3 regions of the Paenibacillus sp. JNUCC32 genome follow, and region 3 is predicted to be linked to each of the others. Evidence: riboswitches for the same ligand, from Rfam matches in the RefSeq annotation. Region 3 holds a riboswitch; each other region holds the start of a gene.
The links. Region 3 has a riboswitch for thiamine pyrophosphate ahead of JNUCC32_RS04390 (YkoF family thiamine/hydroxymethylpyrimidine-binding protein). Riboswitches for the same ligand answer to the same signal wherever they lie in the genome.

Region 1: it holds a riboswitch for thiamine pyrophosphate, as region 3 does, so the genes downstream of both, JNUCC32_RS22175 (ABC transporter substrate-binding protein) here and JNUCC32_RS04390 (YkoF family thiamine/hydroxymethylpyrimidine-binding protein) in region 3, are expected to answer to the same signal.
Region 2: it holds a riboswitch for thiamine pyrophosphate, as region 3 does, so the genes downstream of both, JNUCC32_RS29915 (ECF transporter S component) here and JNUCC32_RS04390 (YkoF family thiamine/hydroxymethylpyrimidine-binding protein) in region 3, are expected to answer to the same signal.

The regions. Positions count from the first base shown of each region.
Region 1 is NZ_CP062260.1:4,999,066-5,002,312, reverse strand. It holds gene JNUCC32_RS22185 (ABC transporter permease) at 1-89, opposite strand, end outside; gene JNUCC32_RS22180 (MTH1187 family thiamine-binding protein) at 86-379, opposite strand; gene JNUCC32_RS22175 (ABC transporter substrate-binding protein) at 468-1,499, opposite strand; TPP riboswitch at 1,621-1,730, opposite strand; gene JNUCC32_RS22170 (VOC family protein) at 1,906-2,289, opposite strand; gene JNUCC32_RS22165 (GGDEF domain-containing protein) at 2,548-3,247, shown strand, end outside.
Region 2 is NZ_CP062260.1:6,722,281-6,725,527, forward strand. It holds gene JNUCC32_RS29905 (SDR family oxidoreductase) at 1-68, shown strand, start outside; gene asd (archaetidylserine decarboxylase) at 132-935, opposite strand; TPP riboswitch at 1,101-1,213, shown strand; gene JNUCC32_RS29915 (ECF transporter S component) at 1,305-1,934, shown strand; gene JNUCC32_RS29920 (ABC transporter ATP-binding protein) at 1,927-3,247, shown strand, end outside.
Region 3 is NZ_CP062260.1:956,673-959,919, forward strand. It holds gene JNUCC32_RS04380 (nucleotidyltransferase domain-containing protein) at 1-168, shown strand, start outside; gene JNUCC32_RS04385 (hypothetical protein) at 285-380, shown strand; gene JNUCC32_RS04390 (YkoF family thiamine/hydroxymethylpyrimidine-binding protein) at 453-1,055, opposite strand; TPP riboswitch at 1,140-1,242, opposite strand; gene JNUCC32_RS04395 (nitroreductase family protein) at 1,425-2,027, opposite strand; gene JNUCC32_RS04400 (ABC transporter permease) at 2,550-3,247, shown strand, end outside.

The DNA of each region.
Region 1 (3,247 bases), 2.9 Mb from region 3:
AATACCGATACCGCGGCCTGCCATACCGTCAAAAAGAAAAGGACCGCCGCAGCGGGCGGCCAAACGGAGCTCCACCAGCCTTTTCTCATGGACGGTATTTCTCAGTCAGCTTATCCATGCTGATGCCGCCCGGATGGTGCGCGATTTTGACCTGGGATATGACGCTGGGACTTCCCGCTTTCACCAGCGCCTCATGCATGCGCTCAACGATTTTCAGCAGCTCGGAAAGCTCTCCTTCCAAGGTGGTTTCGAGCGCATGGACCTCGTATTTCACGCCCGACTCCTGAATGACCCGAATCGCTTCATCCACATAAGGAATGCTGTCGCCTCCATCCGGCGTTCTGGGTATCACTTGTATGCTCAAGAGGGTGTTTGCCATCTAAACTCATCCTTTCATGCAAGCTATATTGTAATGGAAGAGAGGCAGCCTGCCGGACAGGCCGTCTCTCTTCCAAATTAAATGCATCCTATGGTTTCTCCGGTAAAAATTCATTGGTGAAGGCGCTGTCCGCATCAAGCTCCTTCTCGAGCAGCTTGCGTTCAAACATCCAGTCTGCATACCCCGACCATACTTCGGCTTTCTGCTCGCCCCAGCGGGCAGCATCATCCTGATAGCGGGGACTCAGCCATTTCTGGCTGGCATGAACCAGCTCGGCATCCAGTTCGGGAACGGCCTTCGTCAGCAGGGCAGCCGCATCCTCAGGATGTTGAATCGCATAGTCGTATCCTTTTGAGGTCGCCCGCATGAATGCTTTGACAAGCTCCGGGTCCTCCTGGATCAGCTTCTCGTTCGTTACGATCACCGGCGTGTAATAGTCAAGCTGCTCGGAGTAGTCCTTCACATAGATCATGTCGAGCGGCTCGTTCCGGAGCTCGGCTTCGATACCGGTCCAGGCATAGAAGATCCAGGCAAAATCAATATCGCGTTTGACGGCCGTAAAATAATCGGCATCGCCCATGTTAACCATATTTACTTTGCTGACATCGGCACCGTCGATCTCCATGATGGATTTCATGACGGCTTCCTCAACAGGCGAGCCCCAGCCGCCGTAGGATTTCCCTTCAAAATCGCCAGCCTTGACGATCCCCTTGTCCTTGGGGGCGGCAAAGCCGGATGTATTATGCTGAATAATCGCCGCAATGGAGACAAGCGGCAGGCCTTGGGTTCTGGCAAGCGTGACGCCTTCCTGGTAGCTGATGCCAAACGGCACCTTGCCGGATGCGACCAGCGTATCCGTTCCGCCGGCCCCCGGCTGGACGATCTGGACGTTAAGCCCTTCTTCCTCATAATACCCGAGCTCCTTGGCTGCATACAGTCCGGTGTGGTTCGTGTTGGCCGACCAATCGAGCATCAGCTGTACGTCGCGGAGCTTTTCGGCCGCCTGGCCGTCTGCGCCTTCGGTACCTGTATTTTCGTTCTGTCCGCCTGTACCGCATCCCGCCGCAACCATCAGCAGGGCGCAAGCGAGAAGCAGCGCCATCCATTTTCCCTTCTTCATCTTGTCTTCTCTCCTTTGAATTCTCTTTCTCTTTCTATGACCTCGTTAACTCCACAAAAAAAGCGCCCTGAATGATATCAGGACGCATGACGGCGTAAGTGTATACCACGGCAAATCATAGCTGCCGCAAACATGGACTTCCTACGCTGGCATTACCCAGATCAGGTGTAAGGGTCAGTATCATCGGATACACTCTCAGCCGGCCAAATTCCAGCTCCCCCGGGATTTATGAAGTTTCGGACGTTACATCCGTTATTATAGTCCTAACGCAAAGACCTGTCTAGTTCGGAAGGGGATGCGAACGAGGCAGGTCTTCGTATTGGACATGGCTTGTGCGGTTGGAAGAATGAACCCCGTTAACCATTCACGGGATGAAGCATTTTGATAGGATCCTGTTCGCCAGCGGTTAGCGCTGGAAGAACTCAATCCATTCTCCTTCGGGACCGTGGACGAAGAAATAGCGGTACCCGTTCGGAAGCGTTACGATTTCCTCGTCAAGATGAGGTACGGCCAGTCCCTGTACGCGCACATATTCCGCTTCGATGTTATCGGTGCTGACGGCGAAATGATGGACGGTGCCTTCTGCGGGAAGCGTGTCGCTGTAACCCTGGATAAGCTCGATTTCCGTTTCGTCGCTGCCGTTAAATCCGAGGAATGCCAGCTGGATGACGCCATTGGTATGGGTAAGGCGATCCTTCAGTTCAAGTCCGACGACGGTTGTGTAAAAAGCAATCGTGGCTTCAAGGTCCCGGACGACAATGCCGACATGATCCAATCGTTTCTGTGACAAGGCTAAACACCCTTTCCGATTCATATGAGATATGACTGAAATATTATCATATAATTCCTATACGTCAAGTGGGTCTTGAGGACGGAAAGCTTTTGGAGCGCGATGGTTTAATAGAGTAGAATCGATGGTCTTTCTTTCACTTCCTCATCTTTACTTTTAGGTGGGTAAAAAGTATCATGAGAACTATAACTATTAATTCAAAAGACCTAACAAACAAGCATTGAAGAAAGCTTGCCTTTTGGCCGAGGAGGAATGCTTATGAGTCCAACTCCAGCAGATCATCTGTGGATTCGACTCGCCATCATATATGCATTCATTCAGATAATGACCGTTCTGTGGATGCCTGATGCTTTATTGCTTCAGCGTGTTCTAGTCATTATGGCTTCCGCTGCCGCTTCCGTCTATTTACTACGGATCAGTCGGCATTACGAGCCGCATCTTCGAAGGTTTTGGCTTATCGCAAGTGCCGGGCTGATGGCGGATGCCTCGGCTCGAATCATCGATGCTTGTTATTTTTGGCTGGGGAAAGAGAGCGCTTCCCGGACAATTTTGACTCAATTATTCTGGGGATTCGAAATCATCCTGTTTGCAGGTGCCCTCATTTATTTGTTCCGGCACGTACAAGGTTCGTTTCGGGGAGTGCGGTTTATGCTGGATATCGTGATCGTTGGCATAACGGTCATGACGGTAGGCTGGGAATATTTCATCAAGCCCGAGCTTACCGGTTTGGCGAATGAAGCCATATGGGGAAAGCTGTGGGTGGACATGCTGTACCCGCTGTGCGCAACGGTGCTTATTTTCTTCACCTTGGTGTTGTATTTTAACACAGGACAGTTAAGGAAACGGGCAGTCTTCCTGATGTGCCTCGGCGGGAGCATGTACATTGCCGCCGATGTTCTGCATATGTATCTCGTCGATTATAAGGGTGTTGAAGTTCGTTCATACCTGTACCCACTGT
Region 2 (3,247 bases), 1.2 Mb from region 3:
GGATCAAGGGACTGCTGCCGGATCGGCTGTTTCAGCGGATCATTTACCGGCTGCTGAACAGGCGGTAATCCTTCATCCGTCGAATGTTTCATGGACTTAGCTTATAGCGCATGCTTGGAAGGCGAAAGGAATTACCCTTTTCGGGCTGTGGAAGGGTGCAGCAAACCGAGCAGTTCTCCCATCTTCACCTTGGAGCCCGGTTCCAAGTCACCGCGGGGTGTAAATGTGCCGTTCTCCGTCAAGAGCACGACGGTAGAGCCGAATTCAAAGTACGCAAGTTCGTCGCCAATGTCGTATTTCTTCACGCTCTCGTCGGCATAACGGATGCTGCTTACGTTCATGGCTCCGACCTTCACGACCGCAACTTCGCCGAATTCATGGGCAATATAGGTAATGAGGCGCTCGTTGCGGCTGAGCACGTTTCGGATATGGGTCATCGCAAAATCGTTCACGGGGTATACCCGGCCCTTCAAATGCTCGCTTTCCGCTTGAATGCCGGTTACCGGGGAATGTATGCGATGATAGTCGGTCGGGCTTAAATACAATACGAATGCATAACCGTTGATATAATTCTCCATTCTCGGTGACTTGGCGAGCAGCTCGCTCAGGGTATAATCCTGTCCCTTGACGCTGAGGATGGTGCCGGCGTTGACGGCGCACATCGCCGAAATCGTGGCATCGACGGGGCTTACCATGGCATCGGCGGTGTCGTCTATGGCGCGCAGGCCTATTTTTAACCGGCGGGAAAAGAATTCGTTCAACGAACGGTATTCGTGGATCTCCTTCTCCGCTTCATGCGCCGGGATTTGGTAGATTCGTATAAATGCAGGTATTAGATGACGGCTCAGCCGGCTGTGGGAACAATGCCCCATGATGCGGGACAGCCACTTGCGGGAGGACAGCTCGGTCATCAGACGCAGCAATTGTTTAGCCATGTCATTCTCCTTTGTGCATAGGTGTCGGCAATAAAACGTTGGTGGAAAAGCCAATCACTCTGATATTGACATAGAATGAGCCGGAAATCAATAAATAGCCATTTTTGAAAAAAGGTTCTTGCTAATTGGGGAACGAATGTGTATTTTAAGATTAACATGAAACCGAATAGGGAATACGGGGGCTTGAGTGAATCAGGCTGAGATTGCAGCTGCTATCCGCTGTTGACCGTTAATCTGAACTGGGTAATGCCAGCGTAGAGAATATCCGACCCTGCCTACATAGGGCCTATTTTTCCGTCTGCGCGTTTTTCCAGACGGTTTTTTGTTGTGTTTATACAAAAATAGCGGTGGAGAGGGGAATGTGTTGTTATGGGAACGTCAGTGCAGGAAAAATTGGGGGTACAGCCTAGAAAAGGGCTGCGTTTAAGCGATATTTTGGTGACGGTGCTGGTATCGCTGGTGCTTGGCGTCATTTATCATTTCTGGGGATCGGTTTACAATCTGCTGAAACCGCTGTTCTTCGAAGCGGATGAACTGTTATACGGCATGTGGTTCGCAGCGGCCACGCTCGCTTACCTGCTGATCCGCAAGCCGGGAGTGGCCATCATCGCGGAGGTGGCGGCGGCCCACGTGGAAGTGCTGTTCGGGAGCGGCTGGGGACTGACGCTGCTGCTGTACGGTCTCATTCAAGGGCTGGGCGCGGAATTGGTATTCGCGGCGTTCCGTTACCGGAGCACCTCGGCGTGGACGGTGGCGATTGCCGGGGCCGGCGCGGCGGTCGGCTCGATGGTGATGGACTTCTATTACAGTTATACCGATGATCTTCAGACCTGGATGTTCCTCGCCAAGTATGGCATGCGGATTCTCAGCGGCGCCGTCATTGCCGGCTTGCTCATGCTGCTGCTGGCCAAAGCGTTGGACCGTACGGGCGTCACATCCCTGCTGCGCCCTGCGTCCAAGAAGGATTATGAAGCACTGGATGATCCGCGTCATGTCTAAAACCGCCGCCCGCTTGGTTTCGTCTTCAACCGCGGAGGCGGTTACGGAGCAGGCCGTGCATGTGGAGGGATTGCGCCTGAAGTATCCGGGCGAGGAGCGTTTGATGTTTAAGGACTTGTCCTTCTCGGCTGCCCGCGGGGAAAAGGTGCTGCTGCTCGGTCCGAGCGGCTGCGGCAAATCCACGCTGCTTCAGGTGCTTAGCGGGATGATTCCCCGCGCCACGGAGGTGCCGATGAAATGCGAAGCCCAGCTGGTGCCTCGCTCTTGGGGATATGTATTCCAAGATCCGGATACCCAGTTCTGCATGCCGTACGTGGATGAAGAGCTGGCCTTCGTGCTGGAGAACCTCAGCGTTCCCCGCGACGAGATGAAGGAGCGAATGCAAGCCGTCCTGCATGAGGTTGGGCTTGACCTTCAGGAGCTGCATATGCCGATCGGTCATCTGTCGCAGGGGATGAAGCAGAGGCTTGCGCTGGCTTCGGCCCTTCTGCTGGAGCCGGAGGTGCTGTTCCTCGATGAGCCGTCCGCCCTGCTCGACCCGGAAGGCAGGGAGCAAATCTGGTCAGCGGTGAAGGCCGTATCGGAAGGGCGTACGCTGATTATCGTGGAGCACCGGATTGAAGAAATGGCCCAATACGTGGACCGCGTGGTGCTGTTCACCCCGGATGGCGCCATTCTGGGCGATGGTCCGCCGGCAGCGATATTCGCCGAATATGCGAGCGAGCTTCAGGCGTATGGCATCTGGTATCCCGGCGTATGGGAGGATTATGCGGAGTCTCGGGCAGGAAGGGAGCTGTTTGCTCCGGTAGACGCGCCAGGCGATGAGCTGGGAAGTCTCATGCCTGAGGCAGACTCATCGTATGCCCACCTTGGGGAGCCTGTCATTCGGTTAGATGATTTCCGGGGACTGCGATGGGAGAAACCGGTCGTCTCTCTTTCTTCGGCTGAGGTATATCCCGGAGATTTCATTGCGGTGATCGGGCCCAACGGCGCAGGCAAAAGCTCGTTGCTGCTCAGTTTGATGGGGCTCCTGCGCGCCGAAGGGACCTATGTGCTCTGCGGGGAGGAGGTCATCCAGGGCAAGCGCAGGACAGTGCGGAAGAAGAGAGAGCGGCAGCTGCGCCAAATCGGATTCGTGTTTCAGAATCCGGAGCTTCAGTTTCTGACGGAACGTATCGGCGATGAGGTGATGTACTCGCTGCTGGTGGACCATATGCCGCCGGAAGAAGCGAAGGCACGGGCCGACCGCTGCCTGGAACGCTTTGGGCTGGACGGCATGGATAACAGGCACCCGTACCAGCTGTCGACAGGCC
Region 3 (3,247 bases):
AAGATGCTGTTTCGTTTATTCAACCGCTATAGCCCAGCTATGGGGGATCGACTGGAGGCAGCGCTTCTGGCGATTTATCGGGAGGACGATCCTGCGGACCTTATTGCAGTGACGGAGGAAGCGCTCAGCCCGTACGGAGGCAGGCTGCTGGTCGGTTATGAGGAATAAATAAGCCCTGCATAAAAAAGAGGGGGGTACATTAGCCGTGACGCTCGCCCGCCATAAGCAATAAGATAATAACGTGATTAACTCACGTCATTCTTTTAAATCCAGGAGGGATCTTCATGAGCGGAGCATACGGCGGCGCATGGGGCAATTCAGTAGGAACTATATTGGTTCTCTTTATCCTGCTCGTAATCATCTTGAGTGCTTGGGTTTAAACACCGTCAAATTCTTGCTTGCAATTGATAAAGGCCCGGCGCGTGCCGGGCCTTTATCTGTTGGAAAGGACCTTAAGTTTTGGCTTTGGGGGATGGGCTGTGGGCCGAAACCACCGCGGTCATGACCAGATGGCTGCTGTCGGATTGAATCGCATGTTGGAACGCGTCTTCGAGTGATCCGAACACCCGGGACAACGCCCCGTCCAATCGGCTGGCGTAATGTACGCTTCCACCGAATGTGCCCGCTGCCTTCGCACGATCCACTTCTGCGTAAATGACATCCATGTAATTGGCGCTACCCATCGGGTAAAGCGCGAATTGGCAGGCCGTTTCGATATCGGCGCGTTCCCCGATATCGTGGTTTAAGCGGGTCGAATCCTCATTCATATACGCATCGGCATCCGTATCGCCTGGGCAGCCGATAGAATAAGTACCGTTAAACACCGTGTGCACGCCGCTAGCCGCGGCATAAGCGAATATTGCTCTCGTCACATCAAACACATGCTCCGCACGGCCGCGAATACAAGTGCTTACATCATCCGTTTGGATCCAGACCTTATCCGAATCCACGGAACGAAGCGCTTCCGTGATCACTTCAACGAACCGATCCGTCATGGGAAATACCGAGAACCGGCAACCCACGATCCGGCTGGTTCCGCATACAAGCTCATTCATAAATTTTTTCCTCCCCATTGTATAAGTCCACGCAAAAAAACCGCACCCCATGAAGAAGTGCAGTTATGCCTACGCAAAGAAATAAACATAAATGCTACACTTCCCCACGCTAGTATGATCTAGATCGGGTGATAAGGGTTAACGGCGGTCCGCCGTCTCTCAGCACATGGCACCCCTAGTACAGCCAAACATCAAATATGCAGTTGGTATCAAGCCGGCTCCAAGAACTTCCGAAGATCAGAAGGCGAAAGGCCTGCTTCCTGTGTTATTGTATCGTTTTGCCGGCAGGTTTTCAATGGCAGGGCACCATAAAAAAGCCGCCTATTCCAATCCTCAGGGCTTGGGTAGGCGGCTTAGGCCGGCTATGGCTTACTTGTATACCTTCACGCGATCTTCAAGCGGCGCAAATTCTTTTTCACCCGGATCTGCAACCGGTTTGCCGAAAGGCATTTGAGCGATCAGCTTCCAGTTTTCCGGAATGTTCCATTCGGACTTCACTTTCTCGTCGATCAACGGGTTGTAATGCTGGAGGGATGCGCCCAGGCCTTCTGCCTCGAGGGACGTCCATACCACGAATTGCAGCATGCCGTTGGATTGGTTCGACCAGACAGGGAAATTGTCGGCATACAGCGCGAACTTTTGCTGCAGGTCGGCAACTACGTTATTGTCCTCGAAGAAGAGAACAGTGCCGTATCCAGCACGGAATGCACCCATTTTTTCAGCTGTGGATTTGAAAGCCTCTTCGTCTCCGACAACCTCTTTCAGAATGCCTTCGGTCAGGTTCCACAGTTTGTCATGCTGTTCGCCAAGCAGTACAACGACGCGTGCGCTTTGGGAGTTGAAAGAAGACGGAGTATATTTAACGGCTTCATTAACAATCTCCTGGATGAGTTCGTCGGAAATGACCGGGTCTTTGCTGATGGCATAATGGGAACGGCGATGCTTAAGTGCTGCTGAAAAATCTTTAGACATTGAAAAAAACCTCCTGATGTAATCATGTTTGCATAAGCCTGATAACAAAGATGTCCTTTAATTCAAGCAAATATGCATGTTGAGTTGAATTGCTGTCGTTGAATTATCATTTCACATTAACTTACGTTTAGTTAGAAATAATAATTATGTTAGCATATTAATATAACTTAGAGGGATTGTCAACGCTTCGAAGGAAAGTTAATTTATATTTTTTATACCCGGTTACTGAGAATTAAATCAGCTTCTACATACGTATGTATTTCGGGAACCGCGAATCCAAGCGGCTCAGCCTCGGTGATATAAAGTTTATCTCTGCGAAACTCCATATTATGAACAAATCATGAACAAATGATACTTGGATGAACAAATTAAATGATTTTGATTCTCAATTATACTTGTCGACTGAGAATGAGAATGATATAATCCATATCAGAACGCAATTGATAATCAATCTCAATGAGAATGGTTGGGGAATTGCTGACTGCCGGAGTTTCGACAGACATACGCATAGAAGGAAGAACCATGAAGATTAGATACTTATTCGCAGCCGTTGTGGTACTCTCCATAATCTCGTTATTTATTGGAGTTAAAGATATCTCGCCACTGGAACTGTTCTCGATGACAGAACAACAACAGCATATTATGCTTGAAAGCCGGATTCCACGGCTTGTCAGCCTCATCTTGGCGGGTGTCAGCATGAGTATCTGCGGATTGATCATGCAGCAGCTCAGCCGCAACAAGTTCGTATCGCCGACGACGGCGGGCACTATGGACTCCGCCAGATTGGGGATCTTGGTTGCCATGCTCGTCTTTACGACAAGCGGCCCGCTTATCAAAATGCTCGTGGCATTCGTATTCGCACTGGCAGGAACCTTTATCTTCATGAAGATACTGGATCGGATCAAGTTCAAGGACGCGATCTTCATCCCGCTGGTAGGGCTTATGTTCGGTAATATCGTCAGCTCGGTCGCGACCTTCTTTGCCTACAAATATGATCTTATACAGAATATGTCGGCTTGGCTGCAGGGCGATTTCTCCATGATCATGAAGGGCCAATATGAAATGCTGTATCTCAGTATCCCGCTTGTGATTCTGGCTTACCTGTTTGCCAACAAGTTTACGGTAGCCGGAATGGGAGAGGAATTCGCAACCAACCTGGGACTTCATTATCGGCGAGTCGTGAACCTGGGATTGGTCATCGTTGCGCTGGTTACGGCTTC